Regions from separate parts of the Sporosarcina pasteurii genome, predicted to be linked through region 2. Evidence: riboswitches for the same ligand, from Rfam matches in the RefSeq annotation. Region 2 holds a riboswitch; each other region holds the start of a gene.
The links. A riboswitch is a leader RNA that binds a small molecule or an ion and turns the genes downstream of it on or off. The one in region 2 is predicted to bind thiamine pyrophosphate.

Region 1: another riboswitch for thiamine pyrophosphate. It lies ahead of thiD (bifunctional hydroxymethylpyrimidine kinase/phosphomethylpyrimidine kinase); the one in region 2 lies ahead of AB1H92_RS14815 (thiamine phosphate synthase).
Region 3: another riboswitch for thiamine pyrophosphate. It lies ahead of tenA (thiaminase II); the one in region 2 lies ahead of AB1H92_RS14815 (thiamine phosphate synthase).

What each region holds. Positions count from the first base shown of each region.
Region 1 covers NZ_CP160452.1:3,161,709-3,171,729, forward strand. Annotated here, with positions in the region: gene AB1H92_RS15425 (Zn-dependent hydrolase) at 1-1,077, opposite strand, end outside; gene AB1H92_RS15430 (hypothetical protein) at 1,096-2,286, opposite strand; gene AB1H92_RS15435 (peptidylprolyl isomerase) at 2,743-3,615, shown strand; gene wrbA (NAD(P)H:quinone oxidoreductase) at 3,672-4,337, opposite strand; gene AB1H92_RS15445 (alpha/beta hydrolase) at 4,364-4,975, opposite strand; gene AB1H92_RS15450 (DUF3238 domain-containing protein) at 5,111-6,316, opposite strand; gene thiE (thiamine phosphate synthase) at 6,378-7,037, opposite strand; gene thiD (bifunctional hydroxymethylpyrimidine kinase/phosphomethylpyrimidine kinase) at 7,030-7,866, opposite strand; TPP riboswitch at 7,939-8,045, opposite strand; TPP riboswitch at 8,392-8,499, shown strand; gene thiM (hydroxyethylthiazole kinase) at 8,583-9,350, shown strand; gene thiW (energy coupling factor transporter S component ThiW) at 9,362-9,838, shown strand; gene AB1H92_RS15475 (histidine phosphatase family protein) at 9,892-10,021, opposite strand, start outside.
Region 2 covers NZ_CP160452.1:3,056,972-3,066,992, forward strand. Annotated here, with positions in the region: gene AB1H92_RS14790 (phosphoribosylaminoimidazolesuccinocarboxamide synthase) at 1-663, opposite strand, end outside; gene AB1H92_RS14795 (GGDEF domain-containing protein) at 734-1,774, opposite strand; gene AB1H92_RS14800 (heavy-metal-associated domain-containing protein) at 2,131-2,352, shown strand; gene AB1H92_RS14805 (cation-translocating P-type ATPase) at 2,444-4,330, shown strand; gene AB1H92_RS14810 (Crp/Fnr family transcriptional regulator) at 4,342-5,040, shown strand; TPP riboswitch at 5,188-5,296, shown strand; gene AB1H92_RS14815 (thiamine phosphate synthase) at 5,368-5,964, shown strand; gene thiS (sulfur carrier protein ThiS) at 5,978-6,184, shown strand; gene AB1H92_RS14825 (thiazole synthase) at 6,187-6,954, shown strand; gene AB1H92_RS14830 (ThiF family adenylyltransferase) at 6,951-7,967, shown strand; gene AB1H92_RS14835 (hypothetical protein) at 8,015-8,191, opposite strand; gene AB1H92_RS14840 (RNA-guided endonuclease TnpB family protein) at 8,610-9,725, shown strand.
Region 3 covers NZ_CP160452.1:2,483,195-2,493,215, forward strand. Annotated here, with positions in the region: gene AB1H92_RS11795 (proline dehydrogenase family protein) at 461-1,438, opposite strand; gene AB1H92_RS11800 (YaiI/YqxD family protein) at 1,712-2,164, opposite strand; gene AB1H92_RS11805 (type III polyketide synthase) at 2,363-3,439, shown strand; gene AB1H92_RS11810 (isoprenylcysteine carboxyl methyltransferase family protein) at 3,450-3,974, shown strand; TPP riboswitch at 4,352-4,455, shown strand; gene tenA (thiaminase II) at 4,561-5,253, shown strand; gene AB1H92_RS11820 (ABC transporter ATP-binding protein) at 5,240-5,989, shown strand; gene AB1H92_RS11825 (ABC transporter permease) at 5,986-6,726, shown strand; gene AB1H92_RS11830 (ABC transporter substrate-binding protein) at 6,723-7,703, shown strand; gene AB1H92_RS11835 (LLM class flavin-dependent oxidoreductase) at 7,790-8,782, opposite strand; gene nhaC (Na+/H+ antiporter NhaC) at 9,039-10,021, opposite strand, start outside.

The DNA of each region.
Region 1 (10,021 bases), 100 kb from region 2:
CATCGCATCATGACCCGCTCCGCTTTGTATAGAGCAATTCGAAGAACCCAGTAAATCACTCGATTCTTTCAATACAGAACGAATGCTTGCATCTAATAATTTCGGTTGAATAGACATCTGTTCTTTAACAGTTATTTGAATACCTTCATCTTTTTGAGTCATAATTCTTTCTTTCGTGCGCTTGACAGCCTCGAGCACGTGCTCCTCTTCACCTGAACGTATATCAACTGTGAAAGTGACGTTTTCAGGAATGACATTTGACCCGTTTGGGAATACGTTTAATCGTCCTGTTGTGATGACAGTTCCATTACCGACCGTAGCGGCAATCTCAGGCAAATCGCCAACTATGCGCGCAGCAGTGACGAGCGCATCCGAACGTCTGTCCATCGGCGTCGTCCCTGCATGTCCCGCTCGCCCTTGCACCGTCACCTCTAAATGGGTGAGGCCAACAATTCCTTCAACAATCCCAACTTGGATTCCTTTTTCTTCAAGTATCGGACCTTGCTCGATATGCAGTTCAAGAAAAGCAAGAATTGTTTTCGGATCGCGCACTTTCTTTTTCGAAGGATCTAGTCCAATCTCCAACATCGCATCTTTTGCTAATATGCCTTCCGCATCCGCCAACTGATCAAAGTCCGACTCAGTTAGGACGCCCATCATCCCCCTTGAGCCCATAAGCCCGCCCCCAAACCGCGAGCCTTCCTCTTCAACAAACGCAATAATTTCAAGAGGATAGAGAGGCGTAATGGCATTTTCCTTAAACAGTGCAGCCAATTCCAACCCCACAACTACACCAGCAGTCCCGTCATAGGCACCACCATTTGGAACAGAATCAAAGTGAGAGCCGACCAGTACGGAAGGCTTGTCCGGCATCTGCCCTTCAAGTTTCCCGAAAATATTTCCGAAACCATCTTCTGTAACGGTAAGCCCGTATTCGACCATTCTTTCCTTAATGTAGTTTCGTGCTAGTAAATCTTCTTGACTATACGTCAATCTTGTTACACCTTGACCTGGCGTTGCCGTAAATTGGCTTAATAACTCGATATGCTGTTGAATCCGGTTTTGATTTGCTTTCATAACTTCAACCCTCTCTACTTATAGGAATGCAACAAAAGTACCCGCGAGGATAACAGAGACAATCGTAACACTTATAAAACCACCGACAAGCATTGGCGGAAGCATATGACTTGTCAAAACTTCTCTTTCCTCTTCATCTTCTGTTAAGGCATTAATGACTTCGACTGTAATGATGTAGTCTGCCGGGAAACCATACAACGCAGTCAATGATACAGCGAATGCCATTTCCTTACTGACTTTTAACACTTTCCCCATAATGAACGAGAAGATGTACATCCCAATCACACCAAATCCGATACAAACAACGAGTGGATATAAGATACCTAACATCATGTCGGGTGTGGCGACTTTCAAACCATCAAAGACGAAGAGCATTAACCCAAGAATCGCAAACCCGAATCCATTTGCCCTTTGCAATGAATTACGCTCTAAAAACCCAACGCTTGTTGCAATAACACCGAATACTAAGCAAAGGACAAACGGGCTAACAGCTACAAATGGTGCGAGCAATTCAGATGTCAAATAGGCAAGATATCCAACAATCGCTAATCTTAAATACTTAAAGTAATCCGTATTGTATTTCTTAGGCATTTTACTAAATAATTTAAGCTCTTGTTCTTTTGACGCTTCCTCTTTCTCTATATCTTCCGTCTTCTTTTCTAATTCTCCATTGCGATACTTGCTAAGAAGCGTTTTTCCTTCTTTCTTCAAAACGAAAGAAGTCATCGGATATCCCGCGAAACCTTGCATCACGTAGATAACTATCGCGAATACCGACAACATCGTAAGCCCGGCTTCTGCTGCACCTTCCGACATAATTAACGCGGAAACAATGCCGCCAACGAGCGGTGGAATGGCAACAAGTACTGTTTGAACATCAAATAGTATTGTTCCAAATCCGAATAGTATGACAATAATACCTAGAATCCCGGCTAAGGAAATTAATATCGTTTTCCATTGTTTAGCTAATTCTTGAACAGACAATAGTGTACCCATATTTGTAATCAGTAAATAGATTAACATGACCGCAACAGTAGGCGGAACCCCTGCAAGCGCAACAATATCTTGCGGAAAAAAAGTCCAATATCCAAGCAAGAAGAGGACCGCACTAACAAAAACAGAGGGAATCCAAGCTTTCGTGCGAACGGCAACAAGATCTCCGATAAATAATATAGCAACAACAAGTACTAAAGCTAACATTTGCGACATAACAATCCCTCTTTTCTAAAAATATCAAATAGACATAAATTTATAATGTCGATTGTGAAATAATAACACAACTCTTTCTATTCTGCAAATAGTTTTTTAATATAATGAATAAGCGTTTTTTAACCATTCGATTAATTCCGATAACCTAGAAAGAATCTGAAACCGCTGTCAAATTGTTCTTCTACCGAAAACACCATCACTTAAATAATGGAATTGAAACCTTAAAAAATTGCAGACGTCAATTTGTTAGGAATGTTTTCTCAGGAACATGGCGAAACTGGGGAATAGGAGTAAATAAGGAAAAGGATACAAAGTTTTTCATCACTTTAAAACAACAATAAAGAGGTTCATGCTATACTTACAACAGAAGCTGAATATCAATTACTATTTCGTTCATATCTCGTCCATATTTACGCAATATAATTGATTCACACATATGGTATTGGAGGAAAAATAATGGTTAAGAAATGGTTGAATACGAAAGTAAAGGTCGGATTGGCGGCCCTAAGTTTAGTCGTAATCACTGGTTGTTCAAATGGGGAGTCTGTTGCCACTGTTGATGGTGAAAAAATTACAAAAGATGAACTGTATGAAATTCTTGTACAATCTAATGGACAACAAGCACTTGATGCTTTAATCGATGAAAAAATTGTAAATCTTGAAGTGAAGAAAGAAGACATCAAAGTTTCGGATGAAGAAATTGATGAGGAAATTACGAAATTCATTGAAAATGCAGGTGGCGAAGAAGCATTTAATAACGCATTAGAACAAAGTGGTATGACAGAAAAAGATTTTAAAGATGATGTCATTCAATACTTATCCATTCGTAAATTAATGGAACCACGTGTTGAAGTAACGGACGAAGAAATTGAAACGTACTTTGAAGAAAATAAAGAGGCCTTTAATGTTGAAGAACAAGTTGAGGCAAGACATATTTTAGTGGAAGACGAAAAAACGGCAAATGAAATCGTACAAAAGCTAGAAGACGGTGAAGATTTTGCTGAATTAGCGAAAGAGTATTCAACAGATGAAGGTTCAGGCGCACTGGGCGGAGACTTAGGTTTCTTTACACGCGGTAGAATGGTACCTGAGTTCGAAGAAAAAGCCTTTTCTTTGAAAGTCGGCGAAATTAGCGAACCTGTAAAAAGTGAATATGGTTACCATATCATTGAAGTATTAGATAAAAAAGAAGCAAAAGATGCCGTTTTTGAAGACCATGTTGTTGAGATTCGCGAAAAGCTATTTGAAGACAAAATGCAAACTGAATACGTCACTTGGTTAGAAGAAGCAAGAGAAAAATACGACATCAAAAACAATCTAGACAAATAAGTTAGCAAAAAACCGACACATCCAGGTGTCGGTTTTTTTGATTCAAATGTATACATTTACTCTAAATTTTTCAATGCGTTTGCGACGCTAACTGTTCGTTTCGCTTGGTGAGCTACTGCTGCTTTGATAGCTGCCTCATCTTCCACCATTTTACCGTCTTGTCCGACCGTGACACTTGTTCCGTATGGGTTGCCCCCTGCACTAAATATAACAGGATCCGTATAGCCCGGAGCCGCAACAATGGCTCCCCAATGATACATGGTCGTATAAAGAGACAAAATCGTTGCCTCTTGGCCGCCGTGTGGGTTTTGCGCGGATGACATTGCGCTCACTGCTTTATTCGCAAGTTTACCTTCTGCCCATAGACCACCGACTGTATCGATAAAACTTTGCACTTGGCTCGCAATATTTCCAAAACGCGTCGGCACACTAAAAATAATCGCTTCCGCCCACTCCAAATCTTCAGGCGTCACTTCAGGCACATTTTTTGTCGCTTGTGCATGTGCTTTCCATCCTTCGTTGGCATCGATTGCTGATTGCGGCGCGGTTTCAGGTATTTTTAATACTTTTACTTCAGCCCCCGCCGCTTTCGCCCCTTCTTCTGCCCATTTGGCCAATCGATAATTCGTTCCACCAGCACTGTAATAAACAATTGCCGTTTTGGTCATGTTTTCCATCCCCTTTGCACTCACATTACCAAACATTCTATATAAATAACCCATGTCTTACTCCCCGCTTCGCATTGTTGTTACGAACCGAAATTCGTCTCAAACCACTCAGCAGCCGCTGCTACTTCCGTCCTCGTGAGCGAATGACCGTTCATCTCCCAGTGTAACGCAGTTTCAGCACCTGCACCTCTCAGAAGCTCATCCAATTCTTCCGATTCAACCATTGGACAAATCGGGTCATTCTTACCCGCGGCAATGAACACTTTCGTTCCTTCAAGATTTGGTAACTGAAGGCCTCTTCTCGGCACCATTGGATGATGAAGGCTCGCTCCTTTTAAACTTCCCTCATAATGGAATAATAAACTTCCAGCGATATTTGCACCATTCGAATAACCCACAGCAATCACATTGTCCCGATCAAATTTGTACTTTTCTGCTGCCTCGTCAAGAAACGCGTGCAACTCTTTCGTCCTAAAAATTAAATCTTCCTCGTCAAATATACCTTCCGCTAATCTGCGGAAAAATCGTGGCATGCCATTTTCAGAAACATTTCCACGAACACTTAACACCGCCGCATCCGGATCAATTAAATCTGCAAGTGGCAATAAATCTTCTTCCGTGCCGCCTGTACCATGTAATAATAAAAGAACTGGCTTAGCCGCATCTTTACCTTCTTTAAAAACATGAATCATATGTCATTCCCCCTATTTCGATTGTGAACTAGGATCCTCATTATACGCTTTTCATTCCCCAGAACACGCTTCCTAAACTATCTCGAATTCAAGACGATACTAACAAAGGGAATTTACCTTGTCAATCTATCCGTTTTATTCAAAGTTTGAAAAACGCCAATAATGCCAACTCATCACATCAGACATCCAAATAAGTCCATTGCTTTCGGCTAGATGAATGGGTATCCATCCATTTTGTGCGCCGCGCACAAGATAGACTTCATGATGCGGCGCCTGATTATGGTACCCAGTCATATCAAATGTCCCATCCCTTCGCAGAACAGCACGAACTTCATAATTAATCTTCGGTGCTTGAACAAGTGGATTTTGGACTTCATGCATTAACAGAAAACCGGCCTCTCCTGGCTTATGATCGCTTCTTTCCAAAACAACCCCGTCACTAGTGGCTTGCGCTTCTTTTCTAATTCGGCCTACATGATCATACGCCACTGTCATCCCAATATTTCTTGTACAGACCATTGGCGACTTTACCTGTCCATAGTCGAGTGAAACATCGACCCTTGTGCGAAAACTCGTACCGTCTGGATTAAAATCTCTCGCATCCCCTTTGAATAGATGATTTTTGGAAAAGAAATTGGGGTTTTTAATCATTTCTTCTTTCAAAAAGGTTGTATAGCGAAATTGCCATTCATTCACTTTGCTTTTAGCTGTTCGTTGCAAAGTTGGAATCAGTAATTCACGCGGCCTTCCAATTTCCTTCGTCACCGTAAACCTTTCAATCGCTGGTTGTTTCTGTGACGTCTTTTTATTCATCATCCCAAGGACTGTAGCTGCCACTGATTTCCCTTTGCTAAACCGTTCTTCTGACATCGCAAGGGGCCTTTTCGATTGAATTCGATATGTATAGGTTTGATCCATTGAAATATCACGGTCAATATATTGGTTCTTCTGCACCTCTTTGATAAATACATCATTTCGATAAATTTCATAATGTGAAACGTCTTTTATTTTTTCCCAAGACAATGCAATTTGGGACTTGGCTACGATGGTCGTCATGACAAGAAATTGCAAAGGGTTTTTAACATTGCGTTCTTCTGCATAAGCCGAAGTTTGAAGGCGCACAACATCCACAACCTCTTCATTCACAACACGTTCAATCGAGTAGTTATACAGTTTCGCATGCTTAAAATCACCGTCCTTAAACTCCGCTACCGTCCCCTCGTATAAAAGTTCACCGTCGCGATATACATAATAATTCCCACCCAAATCGCGCCAAGTAAAATGAATGACATCATGCTTATGCGTCACAGTTTGCACTTCAAACAACGCTTCATTAACCATAAAAAACCACACTCTCCTTTTAGGAAAGTGTGGCGAATTTCATTGAGGATTATTCATTTTTTTACATTTCAACACCAGTTGACGCTAGCGTTACACTCCCTTTAATTGCGCGCGTTACTTGTTCTACATCTTCGGAATTTGCAATTGCCGAAATCATCGCGACACCTGAAGCCCCTTCACGAATAACCCTTCCTGCTTTCCGCTCTGTAATGCCTCCAATACCTACAATCGGAAGACCCGGAAGTACATTCGCCACTTGACGAACTAGCTCTGTCCCGACCGGTGCACCTGCATTTTCTTTAGATGTCGTTTCAAATAAAGGCCCAATCCCAACATAGTTCGCACCCGCATCGGAAGCCGCCATGGCATCTTCAATCGAATGCGTGGAAACGCCTAGTATCTTTTCTGAACCAATCTTTTCACGGACCTTAGCAATGTCCCCATCTTCTTGTCCAATATGAACACCGTCTGCGCCAACTTCTACGGCCAAGTCGACATCATCGTTCACAATAAAGGGAACTTTAAATTTGTTACAAAGCTGTTTACATTGTTCAGCTAATGCTTTTAAATCATCCCCTTGTAACGCGCCCTCCCCTTTTTCACGCAATTGGAAAGTAGTAATGCCCCCTTTTAAAGCAGCTTGTAAAACATCAAGTAGATTTCGATCTCCAATATTTGTTGTTCCGGCAATAAAGTATAATTGTAGTTTACTTTTATCCATCGATCACAACTCCCTTTTCATGTTTTTCAGCTTTCATTTGCTGCTTATATGCCCAGTGATTGGTTGGGCCATGTCCACTCCCTATGTCTAACCCATTTTCAATTGCAGCATGAATAAAATTCTTTGCAGAAACAACAGCATCTGCTTGATTTTTACCCTCTGCAAGAAAGGCAGTCAACGCAGCCGCATACGTACAACCTGTCCCATGTGTATCTTTTGTGTCAATCCAAGGCGTACGTACGTAAAACTTCTCCCCTGCGGCAGACATAAATAAATCTTCCGCATCAGGTACGTCTACCCGATGTCCCCCTTTAATGACGACGGATTGCGCCCCTAATGCCAATATATGCTTGGCCGCTTTTTCTATGTCCGCATTGTTTTGGATACGTAACCCCGTCAGAACTTCAGCTTCTGGAATATTGGGTGTCACTACTGTCGCAATAGGAAGAAGTTCATTCTTCAACGCCTCAATTGCTTCCTCCTGAAGTAAAGAAGCCCCACCTTTTGCGATCATCACAGGATCAATGACGAGCGGAATTTCCTGTTTCTTTAATTGCTCAGCCACGACTTTAATAATATCTGATGAAAACAACATCCCCGTTTTCACAGCATGCACGGGAAAATCCGTAAAAATGGCTTCAATTTGTGCGGCGATGATCTCTAGATCTATCGATTGGATCGCATGAACTCCTTGCGTATTTTGTGCCGTCACTGCTGTTAATGCGGACGTACCAAATACCCCAAGCTCCTGAAACGTCTTTAAATCCGCTTGAATACCGGCACCTCCACTGTTATCTGAACCAGCAATTGTCATTGCGATTTGAACCATTTCAACTCACGTCCTTTTTTAAAATAAAGCCGCTTTCCGGTAACGTTAGAAAGCGGCGGTCATCCTTTTATACAAAAAGACGTGCCACTTCCCTACGCCAGTATCATCCGGATCAGGTTCTAAGGATCTGTACAAAACATATACATCTCAGCCTTTGTTAGGCACTCCTAGTGGTTGTAGAACTATTCAGCTTTTATTCACTATAGCACATTTACACAAGGATATTGCCTTGTTCACAGAACCTTTAAGAAACTTTTACAAATTTAACTGAATAACCTTTGCCGAAATCTACTCATTTTTTGTCATCAAATGTAAACTTTATCCTAATTACAATAAAGTACGAACTATGTTGATTTCCGTTCCGGGCGGACGCTTTCCACTACAATCAACGAGACACCCTCATCATTAAGATGAACTTTTAAAAAAGTAAGGATACTTAAATTCATCTATATTATAAAAATAAGCAATTGTGAAATTGATTCATCTAGCAAAATTATGCTATAGTGAATCTAAATTCAAATAGTTTATTGCCACTGGAGGTGCCTTTGTGAAAGGCTGAGATGCATATACATATGCGGACTCTTTGAACCTGATCTGGTTTAGACCAGCGGAGGGAAGTGGATCCGCGTTTCTTTTACACCATATCGAAATCGTGGCCGCTTCCTACTATATATAGGAGCGGCTTTTTCTATTTTAAAAAAGGAGCCAAATGATTTATGAAGAAAAACAATCATCTACTTGCAGCATTAAGACAACAGAATCCTCTGATACACTGCATTTCCAATATCGTTGTTGCCAACTTCCAAGCAAATGGATTACTTGCACTAGGCGCCTCACCGATCATGGCGGATGCCATGGAAGAAGTTGCTGAAATTGCAGCCGTGGCAGATGCAACGGTTCTTAATATGGGAACACTCAATCCAACTACGCTAGAAGCTATGATTCACGCGGGGAAAAGCGCAACGGAACGAAACATCCCTGTCGTCATCGATCCAGTCGGTGTCGGGGCCACTACTTTTCGCAAGCAAAGTATCCAACAACTCTTACAAGAAGTTGACGTTACCCTCATTCGTTGTAATGCAGGCGAACTTGCAGCCATCGCGGGTGTGGATTGGACAGCGAAAGGCGTTGATGCTGGCGTAGGTGATGCAGATATTGAAAGTATTGCAAAAGCAGTAGCGAAAAAACATAATTGTTTACTCGCTGTTTCTGGAGAAATCGATATCGTCACAGACGGTTATCAAACCTTTTATATAGAGGGCGGACATCCACTCATGACAAAAGTGACAGGCACCGGATGTTTATTAAGTAGTGTCGTAGGCGCATTTTTAGCAGCTGCTGAGGAAAACAGTGTCGAAGCAGCGGCAACAGCCCTAACTTTCTATAAAAAAGCCGGAGAAAAAGCAGCAGCGCTCGCGGTCGGACCTGGAGACTTTGCTGTTCACTTTCTAAACGCACTAAACGAGGAGGAACCTACACATTGAACCTTCGAAAAATGACCATCATGACAATGTTCGTCGCCATAGCAGTTGCCGGCTCTGTATTTGTTTCCTTTCCAGCAGGAATTGCGCGCGCCTACCCGATTCAACATGCTGTCAATGTGATTGCCGCCATTACGTTAGGTCCCATTCCTGCATTGACGATTGCTTTTTTAACTGGACTCGTTCGAATCCTAACAGGAACTGGCTCGCTTCTCGCTTTTCCAGGCGGGATGATCGGTGCTTATTTAGCGGGCATCCTCTACCAAAGATTCGGAAAACCAGCATTTGCAGCCATCGGTGAAGTGATTGGGACTGGCATCATTGCTTCCTTATTTGCAGTTCCTTACGCAAAAATCTTAATGGGGACAACGGTGACAGCATTCTTTTTCATGCCCCCATTTCTCGTATCAAGCGTAAGTGGTGCGTTACTCGGCGTCATTTTAGCCGCTCGCCTGAACAGGTCAGCCATTCGAACAAAATTAGAAATCTAACAAACATCCATAGAATTTGTACTCCAAACTACAAATTCTATGGAACGTTTTCGTCATAAATGAATAAAATGATCCGCCCAAATCCTTTCAACTTGAGCCACTTCTTTCTCTATATGAATGACATACACATCTGGATTCGTTAACGTTTGCCACTCAGTAAAACCAAATCGTTCATCAAAACAC
Region 2 (10,021 bases):
TTCTAATTCAAGTGGCTGTACAGATTGTCCATCTTTATATACGCGCATATTACCGCCAGAAATTTCATCGATGAGCATCATGTTTCCTTCTGCATCCAGACCAAACTCAAGTTTAATATCATAAAGTTCTAAGCCTTTGGCGACCAACTCATTTTTCACAACGGAAGATATTTCTTTCGTCAACGTGACGAGTGTTTCGTATTGATCTTTTGTTAAAATCCCTAATTGTGCAAGTCCATCCTGATTAATAGGTGGATCATTTCGCTTATCATCTTTTAACGTGACTTCAACGAACGCATCTAATGGTTTTCCTTCTTCACAGTATGCACCATACCGTTTTAAGAAACTGCCAACTGCTCGATACCTACAAATCACTTCAAGTCCTGCACCGAACATTTTCGCTGACTTTACAAGCATCGTAGCTTCATCTAGATTAGATTCCACAAAATGCGTTGGAATTCCTATTTCCGCAAGTTTTTCAAAAAAATAGGTTGTCATGCGTAAACCTGATTGGCCCATGCCTTCAATTGTCAAACCGACTGTATTGGCACCCGGGTCAAAAACACCGTCTTCACCTGTTACGTCATCTTTAAACTTTAGTAATACTTGACCATTTTCAGCTTCAAATACATCTTTCGTTTTACCACTATAAATAAGTTTCATGCGCCTATTCCTTTCTATTCGGATCAACGTTCACTCTAAGTATAATGCAGAATCGACTGAAGAAAAAGGGTTATTCGTTTATTCTACCTGTGACGATATTTCTTCCAACGTTTTTAGATGCGTAAAGTCTTTGATCCACTCTTAATAACATAGATTCTGTCGTATCTCCTTGAATATATCCAGTCACACCAAAGCTTGCTGTCAACCGATGGATACCAGTAAAATTATGAGACTCAATGGCTTGGCGTAAAATTTCCGCCAGCCTATATGCAGCACATTCTGACCCACGAAGAATAATCATAAACTCCTCACCGCCCCACCGGCCAAAATGCTCATTTTTCTTTAGTTCATTTTGAACAACTTGCGCCAATTCACGTAATACCTCATCACCAATATTATGTCCAAATTGGTCATTAATTTCTTTAAAATGATCGATATCAAAGAAAATAATAGAATATTCATCTTCCTTTGCTTTGCCCAAAAACGACTGCATCCACTCATCAATTTGAAAACGATTCCCAACTTGTGTAAGTGGATCTACTCGTAATTGACGGCGCATGATTTCTACCTCTGCATGCGTTCTGATGATTTTAAATGAAAAAATGAGTACCAAAATATAGACAATCATCGCTAAGATAAGCTGGGCAAAATATTCCAAAAATGCCGCACTTAATTCATTTATATAATACACACTAGGAATGATTGAACCGATAAGTAACAGTAAAGAGAGCCTTATCGCTAACCTTTTACTCCAAATGGCATATGTAAAAATTATGATGAGCGGAAGCCAAACGACAAATGAATCAAAGTGAACCGTTCCTACAACCCCTAGATGACTTCTTACAAATATTGTAACCTTTAGCCAATGATAGACATACAAACCAAACAGTATAATTAATTCCAATAATTTCATTTTCCATCTGACTAAAGCTGCAAACCAGCCAATCATGAAAGTACAAGCCAAAAACATTTTTATAATAAAATCAAAATGAACTTCTTGTTTACCTATGTTTACAACTATCGAAACTAAAGCACTAAGAAATAAGATAGGTAAAATAACTAACAGTATATTTCTTCTTAAGTCAATAAATGACTGTTCTTTCTCTAACATTGTTCAATCCCTTGTCCTTTCTTATATTTATCATATAACTTTTCATATGGAATGAACAACTTCTAGCTACTAAAAAATGATAATCCACTCTCGAATTTAGCACTTTTGACACATTACAATAGTAACAAAAACCTCAACTTATCAAAACCTTAAATTTTCCTATCAATCTTGATATGCGTCAAGGTACCCTTTAAGTAATCACCCTATACTTCATGTATAAAGATGAAAAGCAACACTAAAAGGTTGCGTGTTCAAATAATCTAATAAATTTTCCAGAACTTGATGCACGTCAAGGTCCGCGATGAACATTCACCTTATACTTTAGATACAAAATAAAACTTTGGAGGATGAACAATATGAAAAAAGCTGTTTTTAATCTTGAACCACTTGGTTGCCCGACTTGTGTGAAGAAAATCGAAAACACACTGGAGAAAATGGAGGGAATTGAGGAAATAAAAGTTCTTTTCCATTCCAACCGCGTTCGCACACAATTTGATGAAAGCAAGGTCCAAGCTGAAGACATTGAAAACACACTTACTAAGCTTGGGTACCCTGTCGTTTCAAAAAAAGTTTCGTAAAACAAAAGCCCCGGACGCGTCTGGGGCTTACTAATTTTACAAGCTCATAATCGTCAATTTTCATAACAAACATTAAAAGGTGGGATAAATGATGAATGCTAGAAGGACCTCTCAAATTACCGCCATCACGGGGGCTTTACTTCTTATCGCGATTGGTCTCCACCTCGGGGGCTTGCATGAATGGCGGCAAGGGACACTTATTATATCGACGGTAATTGCAGGTACGCCAATTGCCATTAAAGCGTTTCAAGCAATTCGGATGAAAACATTTAGTATTGAATTGCTCGTAACCATCGCTGTTGTCGGTGCTTTGTTTATTGGAGAGTACGTTGAATCAGCAGCAGTAACCTTTTTATTCCTATTCGGTGCATATTTAGAAGTACGGACATTAGAAAAAACACGTTCTTCCCTTCGTTCATTGATCGATATGGCGCCTGTTGAGGCAACGGTTTTACGTGACGGAGAAACGATGACTATTTCCGTCGATGACGTAGAAGAAGGAGATCGCGTCATCGTCCGTTCAGGTGAAAAAGTAGCGATTGACGGAGAAATTATTTCCGGTAAAGCCACTTTAAATGAATCTGCAATTACTGGTGAATCTGTACCGGTAACGAAAACGAAAAATGACCGTGTATTTAGTAGTTCTATTTTAGAAAATGGATTTATCGAAGTACTTGCCGACCGTGTTGGGGATGATACAACTTTCGCACGCATTATCGAACTCATCGAAGATGCACAGGAAACAAAGTCTAAAACACAAAAGTTTCTTGACCGATTTGCAAATATCTACACACCAGCAATTGTCGTCATGTCCATTCTCGTTTATTTATTCACAAGAAACATTGAAATGACGCTTACTTTCTTAGTTGTCGCTTGTCCTGGTGCACTTGTTATTTCTGCACCCGTCTCCATTGTTGCGGGGATCGGTAATGGTGCCCGTAATGGTGCCTTGATTAAAGGTGGAGAAATTATGGAAAGTCTCGGTAAAATCGACACAGTCGTATTTGATAAAACGGGTACTTTGACACGCGGACGTCCTGAAGTAACGGACATCCATACATTTAGCCGCAAAGAAAACGATTTACTACGTGTTGTTGCCGAAGCTGAAATGATTTCTGAACACCATCTCGGCCAAACCATTGTAAGAGAAGCAAAGAGACGAAATCTTATTCTTGTGAATGAACCCCAAAATGCAGAAGTGATTGAAGGGAACGGCATTCGCGCAGATATTGAGGGGCAAACACTCGTAATCGGAAATCGAAAACTGATGCGCACCAATGGCATTGCGATTTCCAACGAAGTTGAAGCTTATGCGGTAGAACGTGAAAAGTCTGGAAACACAGCAATTTTTGCAGCTATTGACGGAACCATCGCGGGAATCATCTCCATCGTAGATCAAATTCGTCCCGAAGCCACAAGCGCACTACAAGAGTTACGCGCAAACGGCATCAAACAAATCATTATGTTAACAGGTGATAATCGACATACTGCTGAACTTGTTGGCAAGCAACTTGACTTTGACGCGGTATATGCGGAACTACTACCTGAAGACAAAGTAGCCATGGTCCAAAAGTTAAAAAATGCGGGTCACCGTGTTGCTATGGCAGGAGACGGTATTAATGATGCACCAGCCATCGCGACTGCCGATATCGGGCTTGCAATGGGCGAAGGCGGAACGGATATTTCAATGGAAACTGCGGATGTTGTTTTAATGGCAGACCGACTCGACCAGTTTTCACACGCCTATTCTTTAGCAAAAGCCACTGTACGTAATATGCGACAGAACACATTCTTTGCGGTAGGAACAGTTGTCATCTTACTGGCAGGTGTCCTACTCGGAAAAGTATTTTTAGCATCAGGTATGCTCATTCACGAACTAAGTGTGCTTCTAGTTATTCTTAACGCTGTTCGATTAATGCGTTATAATAACAAGAACGGTAAAAAAGAGACTGCGACGCCAATACTGCAAACTGAATGAGGTGGAGAAGGTTGACAGAAAACAATCATTGCGAACATAGAGCCGTGGAGATGCAGAAAATGTGCATCTCTATTGTGCCGATTTTTAACCATTTAACAACTGCCGAAATGAGTGAGATTGTCAAAACTACAAATTCTGTAAAGCATCCACGAGGCCATACAATTTATCGAGCAAATGAACCGTCAGATGGGCTGTATATCGTTCATAAGGGACGGGTGAAAATCTATCGTTTATCAGACACTGGCAAAGAACAACTTGTGCGTATTCTAGAACCAGGTGATTTCACTGGAGAACTTTCTTTATTCTCTGAATCCGTGCACGATGCCTATGCAGAAGCGATGGAACCTGTAGAATTATGTGTGATGGGAAGAAAAGATTTCCAACAGTTTTTATTGAAATATCCCGCAATTTCCTTAAAAGTCCTCACTGAGTTTTCAACGAGATTGTCAAAAACCGAAAAGCAGGCGGCAAGCATTGCGTTGGAATCCACCGAAACAAGAATCGCGATGTACCTTGCGGATGTAGTAGAGGAAACGAAAAGTAAACGCATTACACTGCCGATGAGTCGGAAAGACCTCGCTTCTCATCTTGGGACAACACCCGAAACAGTCAGTCGAAAACTAGCTGACTTTGAAGAGGCTGGATGGATTCGACAACATACACCCAGCAAAATAGAGATTTTAGATTTAGATAGTTTACTACTCGTCTAATCGCTTAAAAGCCATCCATACAGGGTGGTTTTTTAATACTTTGAAAGCAACTAACCATTTTCTTGCTTTTCCAGTAATTCCTACTCCTTTCTTTCATTCAAAAAGACTCTATGCTACACTAATAGTAGATTGAAAATTCAACATAACATTGACCATTAGGGGAATCCTTGAAAAGGACTGAGAGAAGAGTACAACTCTGATACCCTTATTACCTGAACAGGTTTGGACCTGCGTAGGGAAGTGGCCGTCAGATTATTTATGTATTAATACTGTCTTTGACGACTACTTTCCTACTGCGGAAGTAGTCTTTTTTGTGTAAAGGAGGATATGATGAAGCTCATTGCAGTGACGAATGACCGTATGTCGATAGATGAATTAATTCAAACATTACTAGCGATTGAACCGTATATTGACGCAGTTATTTTAAGAGAAAAGTCGAAAACGGATACAGAGATCTTGAAATTAATTCAAAAGCTTAAGGAAGTAAATTTTAACGTAAAGAAAATGATTGTCCACGGAAAACCTACTATTGCAAATACCGAACAAATTGATAAAGTACAACTGCCAGGCGGATTACCACTTCCTGATTTAATGCGGCAGTATCCAGCGCTATTATTCGGAAAATCCGTCCACTCACTTGAAGAAGCGATAGTTGCTGAGGCGGATGGCGCAGAGTCTGTGTTATATGGTCATTTGTTTAAAACAAATTCAAAGCCTGGATTGCAACCACGCGGAACCGATGACTTGCGGCGAATTGTTTCATCGCTAACCATTCCTGTCTACGCGATTGGCGGCATTCGACCAAGTCATATCGAACGATTAAGAGAAGTAGGGATTGCAGGCGTGGCGATAATGTCTACTATATTTGAAAGCGAACATCCGAAAAACATCGCCAAAGAGTATTATGATGCCATTCATACATAGAGGGGGATTATCAATGACTAAAACAATTGAACTAAATGGGAACACACAAGAAATCCCAAAAGACGTTGAAAGTGTCCAGCAATTGCTCGAACACTTAAATCTCGAGGAAAGAATTTTAATTGTGGAATTGAATAAAAACATTCTCAATAAAAGCGCTTATGATCAACCGATTATGGACCGTGATCAGATCGAAATTATTCACTTTGTAGGAGGCGGATGAACATGCTTAAAATAGGAAATCATTCATTTTCATCGAGATTATTGTTAGGGACTGGTAAATACCCATCATTTGAAACTCAAAAAGAAGCTGTTCGTGTTTCTGAAGCAGAAATTTTAACATTCGCAGTCCGTCGAATGAACGTTTTTGAACCATCACAACCAAATTTCTTAGAACAACTTGATTTATCAAAATATACTTTGCTTCCAAATACCGCTGGTGCAAAAACAGCTGAGGAAGCTGTACGTATCGCAAAACTGGCAAAGGCATCTGGTTTATGTGACATGGTTAAGGTAGAAATTATTGGCTGTGACCACTCCTTGTTGCCAGACCCAGTTGAAACGTTACGTGCCACAGAAATGTTATTGGATGAAGGTTTTATCGTACTTCCCTATACATCTGATGACGTTGTACTTGCCCGCAGATTATGTGAAATGGGTGTCAATGCCATCATGCCGGGTGCAGCGCCTATCGGATCAGGTCGCGGCATATTAAACCCACTGAATTTGTCCTTTATTATCGAACAGTCGGAAGTCCCTGTCATTATTGATGCTGGCATTGGTTCTCCAAAAGATGCAGCCTATGCGATGGAACTCGGCGCGGATGCTGTTTTATTAAACACGGCCGTGTCCGAAGCAAAGGACCCAGTGAAAATGGCAGAAGCGATGAAACTTGCCATTGAAGCGGGACGACTTGGTTTTGAGGCTGGACGGATGCCTGAACGTGACTACGCAGTAGCTAGCAGTCCGATGGAAGGACTCTTGCCAAATTGAATAGCCGTTATTCACGACAAGAACTGTTCGCACCGATTGGGATAGAAGGACAAAAACGAATTAGCGCAGCAAATATCTTTATTCTCGGGGCTGGCGCACTTGGTTCTTCCTCTGGAGAAATGTTGGTACGCGCTGGCGTTAAGCGTGTGACCATTGTTGACCGAGATATCATTGATTGGACCAATTTGCACCGTCAACAACTGTATACAGAACAAGACGTTATCGATCAATTGCCGAAAGCAGTGGCAGCGGAGAAACGTTTGAAAAGCATTAATGGGGATGTGGATGTATCAGGAATGGTCGTTGATGTGACAGCTGAAAATGTACTCGAGTTAATTGAAGGACATGACGTGATTTTGGATGCAACCGATAATATTGAAACGCGGTTGCTTATGAATGACGCTGCATTAAAACGCGGCGTCCCCTTTTTCATGGGGGCCTGCGTAGGCAGTTACGGATTAACTTTCCCGATTGGCATAAAAGAAGAGCAACCGTGCTTACATTGTTTACTTGAAACATTACCACCTCAGTCATTAACTTGCGATACGGTCGGTGTCATTAGTCCAATCGTCGTCACAACTGCTGCCCGCCAAGTTGCAGATGTACTTAAATACATTACGGGCAATGAATTTATGCCGAAACTTGAATCTGCAAATTTATGGACAGGTGAAAGGTCATCGATGAATGTCGAAAGCTTGAAAAAAGACAATTGCCCAAGCTGCTCTGCTGAATCGGTATACCCCTATTTATCGGCCCGTGAATCTACTCGTTTTGCGGTGCTCTGCGGACGTGATACCGTTCAACTATCGTGGCCGCCAAACCGCCGTGTCGAATTAAAAACATTCGTGAATTCCGTCGAACCTATTGTGCAGAAACTCATCCACAATCCACATCTTGCTGCCTTTGAATTCGATAGTCACCGCATCGTCTTGTTCCGCGATGGACGAATGCTGATTCACGGAACGAAAAACATTGCCGAAGCCCGAATGATTGCAGCGAAATTGTTAGGATAAATGAAATAAGCCATTTTCATTCCTTATAAATGGATAGAAATGGCTTTTCACTCTCCGTTCTTGCGTCTTTCAAAAAGACGCAAGATAATGAAAGCACCGCTGAACAACAATAATACCTGCATAAAACGCGCGAAAATATGCGTTGGGACTTCCAAAATATCCATGAAGTATAAGAAAAATACCGCAAAGATAAACGACATACTATACTTTAAAAGCTTTCTCACCTTTCCCCTACTCCCTCGACAAACGAATCGAACGAAAGATAAAATACCCGATTGGGATAAAAATACAAATAAAAAACATAGGCGTAAACCATGCACCAAGTGATTCATGACGTCCCAAAGCCACTTGAATGTTGCTCCAATTTATATATGCAAAAATGATTGTGATGATATTTTTTATCACATTCACCATAAGTCGACCATTCAACTATTGCACTTCAGAATTGTCTTTCGTTAAATTCATCCCCTTCCGACAAGGAGATGCCGTCTGATTTGTGTTACGGTGCTTTAGCGCCAACAATTCAGGTGGCGAGGAATTGTCGTCGCTGACAAGCGAAAGATTTCTAGCTTGTTCACCTCTCCATTGTCGCAATACTCTGCCGATGTTATAATAGAACATACTGAAATGGGGTGAACACCAATGACGACAATTACGGCTAAAATTCAAATTTACGTGCCTGACCATGACGTTGAAATCCTCGAATCAACAACAAGTGCTTATCGGCAAGCATGTAATTGGTTAAGTAAAAAAATCTTTCAAACGAGAGTCCTAAATCTAGCCAATCTAAACAATCTTTACTACAAAATCCTTCGGGAAACCTTCGGATTAAAAAGCCAAATGGCACAATCGGCTATGAGAACGGTCGTTGCTAGATATAAATCCGCCAAATCAAACGGTCATAAGTGGTCCCAAGTACGTTTTCGGCTGCCCGAATATGATCTCGTTTGGAATCGCGATTACTCGCTCAATCAAGACGTTTTTTCAGTCAACACTTTAAGCTGTCGGTTAAAATTCAAGTTTGAGAAAAAGGCAATGAAACGTTATTTTAATGGCACTTGGAAATTTGGGACGGCTAAACTTGTCCAGAAATTTAACAAATGGTTTCTCCACATCCCCATGACTAAAAAATTTGCGAAATTAAAACTGCGCAATGTAAATCATATAGTCGGCATTGATCTCGGTGTAAACTTTCTCGCAACTTCTTACGATAGCCACGGTAAAACAACCTTCTTTAGCGGCAAACAAATCAAACAGAAGCGCGGTCAATATAAAGCACTACGTAAACAACTAGCCAAAAAACAAACAGCTTCAGCACGTTCAAGAATAAAAGCAATTGGTTCAAGAGAAAACCGTTATGTGACGGATGTCAATCATCAAATCACAAAGGCACTCGTTGAACGCTACCCAAGAGGGACTTGTTTTGTGCTCGAAGATTTGAAAGGTGTACGTAAGTCGACTGAAAAAGTATGCGTTAAAAATAGATATGTACACGTGTCTTTGGCATTCCATCAATTTCGTGAAATGTTAACATATAAAGCAACGATGAATGGACAATTAGTCATCATAGTAAACCCAGCTTATACATCTCAAACATGCCCAAAATGCGAACACAAAGGGAAAGCAAATCGCAATAAAAAAACGCATACTTTCTGTTGTAAAAACTGCACATACACATCAAATGATGACCGTATTGGCGCAATGAATCTCCACGATAAAGGTATGAAAACCTTGCGTGGCGGTACGATTTCGGCATGACCGACATCGTAAGGGCGAAGTCAACCGTCCTGTGTATCTTATATCAAATAAGATACAGATATATCCTCAATTTAAGGTAGGAGTACTTTGTACGTTCGCACTACTGGAGAGATATAAGTGTAAACTCGTTTAGCGGGGGCTAAACGGGCGGTAATCTAGGATTGCCGACACAAGCTCCATCTGAAAAGCGTAAAGTCGAAGACTTGCGTTCAGGTGGAGTGTGTTGACATAGTTATACACATGTGGGTATTTCTCTAAAATCGTCATACCTATCCACAGGATAGCCGCGATGATCG
Region 3 (10,021 bases), 570 kb from region 2:
TCAGGAGGCAGATGCTCGAGTCATAAGCCAAATTAGCTGCGTGACAAAAAACGTCACTCCGTTAATTCGTCTTATGCTTGTCGCATCTAGGCGCCTCCTTCAGCTTTCATTATTTCCGTGGGGCGGGCGGTGAGCCAATCGCAAAACGTAGATTGCGATTTGCCGTATTTCTGCGGTTCTTGCAGAAATTAAGGCATCCTGTTGGATATTCCTGCTCATAACGCTTCGCTTTTACTCGCAAAAACCGTTCTTCGTTACGGCTTAAGGCAAAGATGTGCTCCGAAACGCTTCGCTTTTCGGTCGCAAAAGCCGTTCTTCGTTACGGCTTTCGCTAATCCCACAGGAGTCGGCGCCTTCCACTCCAATCAATAGATATATTTCACAAAATGGACGACCATTAAACAACTAATTAGAATCAATATTCCCCATTAGTATATAAATAGGCGATTATGAAATTGATTTATTTACCTCTTTTAGTTAGACGTCCTAAAATGAATGCGCCAGCAGCAAGGCCAATCATTGTATTCGTTTTCTTATTAAATACTTGCTTTGCAACAAGGTTTAAGTTTTGTGGACGTTCTGCAAGACGACGCATGAAGTAGCCATACCAGTCGTTCCCGAAAGGAACATATGTACAGAAGTTATAGCCTTCTTTTACCAGGTCTTGCTGCATATCTGTTCTAAACCCGTAAAGCATTTGGAATTCAAACTTATCGTTCGAAATGTTGTGATCTTTGACAAACTGTTTTACATGATTAATGACATGGTGGTCATGTGTTGCAATCGATGTAAACTTTCCGTTTAATAAATGCCACTCAATAAGTTTTATGTAATTTTCATCAATATCTGCTTTATCCTGATAGGCAACTTCATCAGACTCTTTGTAAGCGCCTTTTACGATACGTAAACGCATGTCTTTATATTTATTTAGGTCTTCCTCTGCACGGTAAAAATACGCTTGAATGACCGTACCAACATTATCGTACTTCTTCGATAGTTCTTCAACAATATCAAATGATGCTTGTAAACGCGGGTAGTCTTCCATATCAAAATTAACGAAAATACCATAGTTATGTGCAGCGCTTACAATTTTCTCTAAATTTTCAAAACAAAAATCATAATCAATGTCTAAGCCGAGCTGTGATGGTTTCAATGAAATATGTGCATCGACTTCATGTGTGTGGATCGCTTCAATGACCTCAAGTATATTACCTTTTGCTTCTAATGCTTCATCTTTTTCAAAAACAAATTCCCCAAGGTTATCAATCGTACATGACATGCCCTGTGCATTTAGCTTTTTAATACTTTCCATTGTTTCAGCAACATTCGTACCAGCAACAACGCTTTGTGCCCCCATCTTCAAGCCATATTTCTTAGCAGCACTGTTTAATAATTCATTTTGGGATAACCCGATAAAGAAATCTCTTACGACAGTCATTATGATACCCCTTACTTTAATAGATTAATGAAAATTCTTTGATTAGCTAAAGAAATCCATATATCTATTTTACATGGTAGCGTCAGTTTTTTCATCTTTTTTGTGTTAATATTCTTCATTTTCGTCATGATTCGCCAAAGCACTAGTCAATCATAGCTTTCTATTCTACAAACAAAAAAACTCTACTAGTTTAGACGTTACCACTAGTAGAACTTACTCAATTGATGGAGTTCATTAAATCTCCATCATTGATATTCAAACATACGTCAACGTTCATTCTTCAATTGCTGACAGTCGTTCACAAAGTTGCCTCAAACTCTTTGAAAATCGAATATTGTTTTCTTTCGGTCTCTTCTTCGGTCCACGTAATCGTCCACCGCTCATTCGAATTTTTTGTGCTTTATGGCGTGCATAAAGAAGCTGGTCAATATTTTCTTCCGTATATAATCGACCGTTTTGATCGATAGGATGTCCTTGTTTGGCAAGTACCATTGCCGCTAACCCATAATCCTGCGTGACGACAATATCATTTTTTTGCACACGATTCACGAGGACAAAATCGACTGCATCTGCCCCTTTCGATACAATAATGGTCTCTGCGCCTTCTCGATGAATTTCATGCGCAGTATCGCATATTAACGTACATTTCAAATTATATTCACGAGCCACTTGAATTGTTTCACTGACAACTGGACAGGCATCCGCATCAACGAATATTGCAGTCATAACAATCCGCCCCCTTTTGATATTAATATTCTTGTTTACTGTTAAATATACCGTTTTGACTTGAAATGTAAAGCGATGTTGCTGAGAGAACTTGGAGACGATCCAGGTGACCTTAAACGAAGGGTACTTCCCTGAACGACTCATGACTTTTAGACATGCATCATATATTTGAATCATAAACATTTTCCGGAGGTGCCTATGCCAACCATATTATCGGTAAGTACTGTAAATCCGTCCTTTGCTATTAAGCAAACTGATGCTGTCGAATTAACACGTGCCCTATTTAAAGACAAGTTTAAAAATATTGAACGGCTATTAAAAGTTTTTGACAACGGCGAAATTAACAATCGGTATCTATGTATGCCAATCGATTGGTATAAACATGAACATGATTTTGAAGAGCGAAACCATTTGTATATTGAACATGCTGTACATTTTGGTGTACAAGCAATTCAAAAATGCTTGGTAAACAATCGCTTACGAAGAACTGTTCATCCTTCTGAAATAGATGCCATTTTTTATATTTCCAGTAGCGGAATTGCAACACCTAGTATCGAAGCACGAATCATGAATCAACTTCCATTTCGAGATGATACGAAACGGATCCCAATTTGGGGACTTGGTTGTGCGGGAGGTGCGGCTGGCGTTAGTCGAGCCTATGAATTTTGCCGTGCCTTCCCTACTGCAAATGTTCTCGTATTATCAATAGAGTTTTGTAGTTTAACTTTCCAAAAAGAAGATTACTCAAAAAGCAATCTCGTCGGGGCTTCGTTATTTGCAGACGGTATCGCTTGCGCACTAATTTCAGGTGAACAATCCACGATTAAAGCTCGACACCCATCCCCTAAAATAATTGGCACTGCATCAAAGTTCATGCCGCATTCTGAAGGCGTGATGGGATGGGATGTTAAAAACAGTGGACTTCACGTCATCTTTTCGAAGAGCATTCCAAGCATTATTACAAAATGGCTCGGACCATTTGTACATGAATTTCTCGGTGATTATGAATTAACAAACGAAGATATAACGCATTTCATTGCTCATCCTGGTGGCAAAAAAGTGCTAGAAGCATATGAAAATGCGCTTCATTTTCAACCAACAAAAACAAACATTTCCAGAGAAATATTGAGTGAACATGGGAATATGTCTTCCCCTACAATTATATATGTATTAGAACGCTTTATTGAAAACAAACCGGCCTCTCAAGACTATGGTTTAATGGCAGCGCTAGGGCCTGGTTTTTGTGGTGAACTTTTATTATTACAATGGGAATGAGGGGTCTTATTTGTTTTTAACGATATTAATGATGATTGTCATCACGCAAAGACTTACTGAATTACTCGTTGCAAAAGAAAATGAAAAGTGGATTGTTCAGCAAGGCGGCTATGAGGTCGGCGCTTCACATTATCCGCTCATGATCCTCCTTCATAGTTCATTTTTTATTGCATTCATTATCGAAGTCATTCTATTTGAACGAACACTCTCCCCGCTTTGGGGATTTTTTCTGATACTTTTCCTTCTTGCGCAAGTAGGCAGATTTTGGTGTTTATTTTCTTTAGGTAAGTTTTGGAATACAAAAATAATGATTCTTCCAAACGCGAATGTGGTAAAAAAAGGTCCTTACAAATTTTTACGTCACCCTAATTATTTAATTGTTGCCATCGAATTAATATCCATCCCACTTTTATTTAACGCTTATTTTACTGCCATTACCTTCACTTTATTAAATATATGGATGTTATCGATTCGCATTCCGATTGAAGAAAATGCTTTGAAAGAATTGACGAATTACAGTGATGTCTTTTATTAGAGGTGGGGATTTAGGAATTGGGCGGATATCTTGGTGATTTGCTCGTACATCTTGGAACGGAGAGCGGAGATAACGCCCATTTCGGAGGACATCTCAAGATTGATTGGACATCCTATTGATTTCCTAGGACATACTGCTACAGAGAGCGAAGATAATTACAGTTTCGGCGGATATCCCGAAATTTTACGATTCGAATCGGCAGCATTGACTCATTCACAAATACCGCCCTACGCACTTTGAGTTAAACGAATTTTATTGATGGCTATACTAACTATTCGGCTCCAATAATCCCGTTGCGTCTTTCCACCTATTTTCAATCAATTATTTGACTTTCTCTTTTTTCTATGCTTATACTTAGTTGAATCCAATTTCATAAGATCCACCACTAGGGGTGCTCGAAAAGAGCTGAGACTGGCGAATGCCTAAACCCTTTTAACTTGAACCAGGTAATACTGGCGTAAGGAAGAGGTGCAGACGTATAAATTCGACCCGTCTATTTTCTGGGGAATTCTGACTGTCTACAATCCACTTCTTCTTCAAGGAGTGGATTTTTTAATTGGAAAAATTAATAGGGAGTGGGTATGAAATGAAATTTACTGACCGCCTGCATGAGAAAACATTACCAATTTGGAGACAGAATCATAATCATCCGTTTGTAAAAGGGATTGGCGATGGAACTGTTAATCAAGAAAACTTTCGTTTTTACATGGTGCAGGATTACTTATATTTAATCGATTACTCAAAAGTATTTGCAATCGGCGCAGTGAAAGCAGATGATGTTGAAACTATGGGGAAATTCGCTGGACTACTTGAAGGTACATTGAATACGGAGATGGCGCTTCACCGAAAATATGCTGAGCGATTCGGCATTTCAGAAGAAGAACTTGAGAACGCAAAGCCTTCCCCAATTGTTCTAGCATACACACACTACATGTTACACGTCAGTCAAAAAGGGACACTTGCAGAAGTTGTTGCTGCAGTTTTACCGTGTGCTTGGAGTTATTGGGAAATTGGAAAAGAGTTAAATGAAATCCCTGGTGCAGCAGACCACCCATTATATGGCGACTGGATACGCATGTATTCTTCCGAAGCCTTCGGTGAACTAGCAAGCTGGTGCATTGACTTAATGAACGAAGTGGCGGAAGGTAAACCTGAGCATGAGTTACAAAAATTAGAAGAAATCTTTTTAAATACGACACGATTTGAATATATGTTCTGGGATATGGCGAACAACAAGCAAATGTGGCCAGGTGCTGAAACTGCTGATGTTGGCATTTAACAATGTTTCGTTTGGCTATGACGAAAAACGTAAAATACTAGAAAACCTTTCATTTTCTGTTCATCCAGGTGAATTTATTTCCATCGTCGGTGTAAGTGGTTCTGGAAAAAGTACGATATTCCGGCTAGTTACTGGTCTCGAGCATCCATTGACTGGTGACATTACACTTGAAGGAAATAAAAATGGGGACAGACTTGGGAAAGTAGCGTATATGCCCCAACAAGATTTACTTTTACCATGGCGAACGATTTTGGAAAACGCCTATTTACCACTTGAAATTAATGGGATTGATAAACAAACCGCCTATCAACAAATACAACCTTTATTAAAAGAATTTGGATTAGAAGGCACAGATGATAAATATCCAGCTGAATTATCTGGAGGGATGAAACAGCGCGTTGCATTTTTGCGCGCTGTTCTTTCAGGAAATCCACTTCTTTTATTAGACGAACCTTTTTCTGCACTCGATGCAATTACTAAATTATCAATGCAAGAATGGTTACTAGAGCAATGGAAAAAAAGACAATCTACGATACTATTCATTACCCATGATGTGGAGGAAGCACTCTTTCTATCGGACCGAATTTTGTTATTGAAAAATAAACCTGTGACGGACGTTGAAGAAATCTTTGTGCCATTACAAGGTAAACGTACAAGAAATGATTTAAATCTTCCTGAAATGTTGGCATTAAAGGACCGTTTACTTAGCACTCTTCAAAGTGAGGTCGCTTTATGAGAAATACTGCCTCATTTTTGATTGTAGTGGGATTCCTAATTTTGTGGGAAATAAGTGCAAGAATCATCGATAAAGCATTTATTCTACCGTCTCCTTTACAAATATTCATTCGGCTATGGGAATTAAAAGAAGTTCTTTTTCTAGATCATTTACCCATAACTTTATTATCTATCGTCATGGGTCTTACGCTATCAATCATTTTAGGAACAGCAATTGCAGTTTGGATGTCTTTAAATTCCAGTGTGCAAAGAGCGATATATCCAATTTTAATTGCCTCTCAAATGGTACCCGTTATTGCGTTAGCCCCCATTTTTGTTTTATGGTTTGGCTACACTATTTGGAGTAAAGTTGCTGTTGCTGTATTGATCACATTTTTCCCAATTACCGTAAATACCTTTGATGGACTATCATCTGGAAATAAGGATAACGAGGAATTATTTCTCACGATGGGCGCTACGAAAAAGGATATATTTTTCAAGTATTCAATTCCGATGGCACTCCCCCACTTTTTCTCAGGATTAAAAGTCGCAGTGACTTTGAGCGTCATTGGTGCAGCTATTGGGGAATGGCTAGGTGCACAGGCTGGACTTGGTTATTTTAGCCGTCGCATGATGACGCAATTTGACGGGGCAGCCGTATTTGCTCCGATTATCGTATTGACTTTTGTTGGCATTTTATTATTTATTTGTGTAACTCACCTTGAAAAACGTATGTTAAATTGGAGGACAAAGAGTTGAAAAACATTAAACTATTTTTAAGTAGCATCATGATATTATTCGTCCTAAGTGCTTGTAATAAAAACGAGGACACGGAGAAAGTGAGTATTATGCTCGATTGGTATCCGAACGCTGTACATAGTTTTCTTTACGTAGCTGAAGAAAAAGGTTATTTTGAAGAAGAAGGCATTGAGTTGGATATTCAGTTCCCGGCAAATCCAACAGACCCGATTAATTTAGCTGCTGCTGGGAAAGTAACGATGGGCATCACCTACCAACCAGATGTCATTATTGCGAAAACAGAACAAGATATCGCAGTAAAGTCTGTCGGAGTTCTCGTTCAATCTCCGCTGAATCATGTCGGATTTTTAAATGATACCGGTATTAAATCTCCAAAAGATTTTGAAGGCAAAACGATTGGCTTTACTGGAATCCCTCTCAATGAGGCGATGGTACAAACAATGATGGAAACAGATGGTGCTGATTTTAATTCGGTAACGATGGTTGATGTCGGTTTCGAATTAAGTTCATCTATCGTATCTGAAAAAGCAGATGCGGCAGTCGGTATGTACATTAATCATGAATTTCCGATGCTAGAATATGAAGGCTATCAACCTGGTCACTTAGATCCAACAGATTTTGGGGTGCCCTCGTTTTACGAACTTCTAGTTGTAACGAGTGATGACACTTGGGCTAATGAACAAGAGAATATCGAAGCATTTTGGCGTGCGGCTAGAAAAGCATTTGATGACATGGAAGCCAATCCAGATGAGGCTCTTGCTACCCTATTGAAACACCAAGATAAAGCAAACTTTCCGCTGATTGAAGAAGTTGAGAAAGAATCTTTATCCATCCTCCTGCCGAAGATGAAAGAAAACGGAAAGTTTGGCCATCAAGACGCAGAAGTATGGGAAGTCACCGCGGACTGGATGACTAAAGCTGGATTGCTTACGAAAGAAGCGAACTTAGAAGGTATATTTGTAAATATGGAAGAGTAATCATAAATATAGAGATAAAGAAAAAATCGTTGAAAGGATTTCTTTTCAACGATTTTCTTTATTTTAAATTGGGAGAAATAGCCTTTCTAAAACAATTCATTCGCCAATAAACGATATACTTCCAACCGCTTTTCCTGGCTATGTGGAATACTACAAATCATAGCTTCATCAAATCCGTAATACGCCTGTTCCTCCCGCAACTTAGCCGCAACTTCTTTAGCAGCTCCCACTATATGGATGTTACGGTTTTCTTGGATCGTCATGCGGTCCATTTCTGTTAATGGAAAGTTTGCGGCCTCTTCAGGTGTCATCGTTTGACCGATTTGCCCTTTTGTAAATAACAGTCGCCAAATGTCTTGCGGTAATGCCTCGTACTCAGCCTCTTCTTGTGTTTCAGCTGTTGTGACCATGTACGTTACTTTGATCTCCGGTTTCTCCATAAATATAGTAGGCTCAAAATTTTTTCGATAGGCTTCTAAAATCTCTTTTGTCATGCCGCCCATAAAAAATTGTGCGAATGAATACCCGACTCCCATACGTCCCGCTTGAATGGCGCTATTTCCTGTTGACCCAAGCAACCATGCTTCCGGCAATTCAACTTGAGAAGGGGTCGCAATGGTTCGATGATACAAATCGTCTTTGGGCACTTCGTCGTTAATAAGCGATAATGCGGTTTCAAATTTCTCATACATATTATGCATCATCGGTTGGCGTCCTTCAGATAGTGCATAAACTGAATGATTATCTCCGCCTGGCGCCCGTCCAACACCAAAATCAATGCGCCCCGGCGAAAGTGCGCTTAATGTTTTAAACACTTCTGCTAATTTTAACGGGGAATAATGCATCATCATAACGCCACCTGTTCCGAGACGAATTCGTTCTGTTTTGGCAGCCAAATGTGCGGCTGTTACTTCAGGTGCAGAACTTGCAAAAGTATTTGTGCTATGATGCTCCGCCATCCACATCCGGTAATAACCGAGTTCATCAGCTAAGATCGCTAACTCTTCCGCATTTTTTAATGCTTCTGGTGCTGTATGTCCTTTTGTAATCGGCGCTTGGTCTAATACACTTAATCTCATTTCTAAACATCCTTTCTACAATCCATTACCACTATCTATTATGATTCATGCCAAATCCATCATACGATTGCTCTCCCTTATCGAAACACATTCCCCTTATACATGAAATAAAAATGCCTACACGACTAAATAAAAGTTAGCGTGTAAGCATTAGACAATGTTTTATTCTTTTACACTTTTTGATGCTACCATGGATTGCTTCATTCACAATAGCCGCACCTATTTCATCGTTCCCCCATCTGGTCAAATGAAGGGTTTACTTCGCTACTGTTTGAAACGTTAACGTTTTTCCTAAATAGCCAAACAATACGGTTAAAATTGGAGATAATAAACAAAAGAAAGCAAATGGTAAATAGTCAAGTGTTGATACACCAAGCATTTTTGTAATAAAGATTCCACATACACTCCACGGCACTAATGGATTCACAACAGTTCCAGCGTCTTCCATAACCCGACTTAAATTCTTTCCAGCCAGTCCAACTTTTTCATATTGGTTTTGAAAAGCTTGTCCTGTCAATAAAATGGATAAATACTGTTCACCAATCAAAATATTAATACTAATCGCTGTCAATGCAGACGCTGCGATTACAGAAGACACTTTACGTAATAAACTTTCTACTTTCGCTAGCAGACATTGGACAATGCCCAGTTTAAACAATAAGCCACCCATACTAAGTGCTAGTAAGACTAAAGAAACGGTAAACATCATACTTTCCATTCCACCACGTGTTAACAGCGCATCGATTTCTTCAATCCCTGTTTCGGACAGAAATCCGCCAAACATGATTGAAAAAACTTCACCTACTGAATAGGTATGATGAAAATAAGTAATTAGAATTGCACTGAATGAACTTGCTGCAAGTGTCATCATCGCTGGGATTTTAAACATCGTTAATCCAAATAATACAATGATCGGAATGATGGTATACCAGTGAATCATTCCTGTTTGTAATAATCCTTCTTGGAAACTTGTAATCTTGCCGACATCTACACTAGTTACAGTTGGCGATAAAAAACCAAATATAATAAGCGTAATAAAAAATACTGGAATTGTCGTCCAGCCCATATTACGAATATGTTCAAATAAATCCGCCCCAACAATCGAAGAAGCTAAGTTTGTCGTATCAGAGAGTGGCGACATTTTATCACCAAAAAATGCGCCAGACACAATCGCACCTGCTGCAATTGGAAGAGAGACGTCAAGCACCGTCGCCATCCCAATAAAAGCCACACCAATGG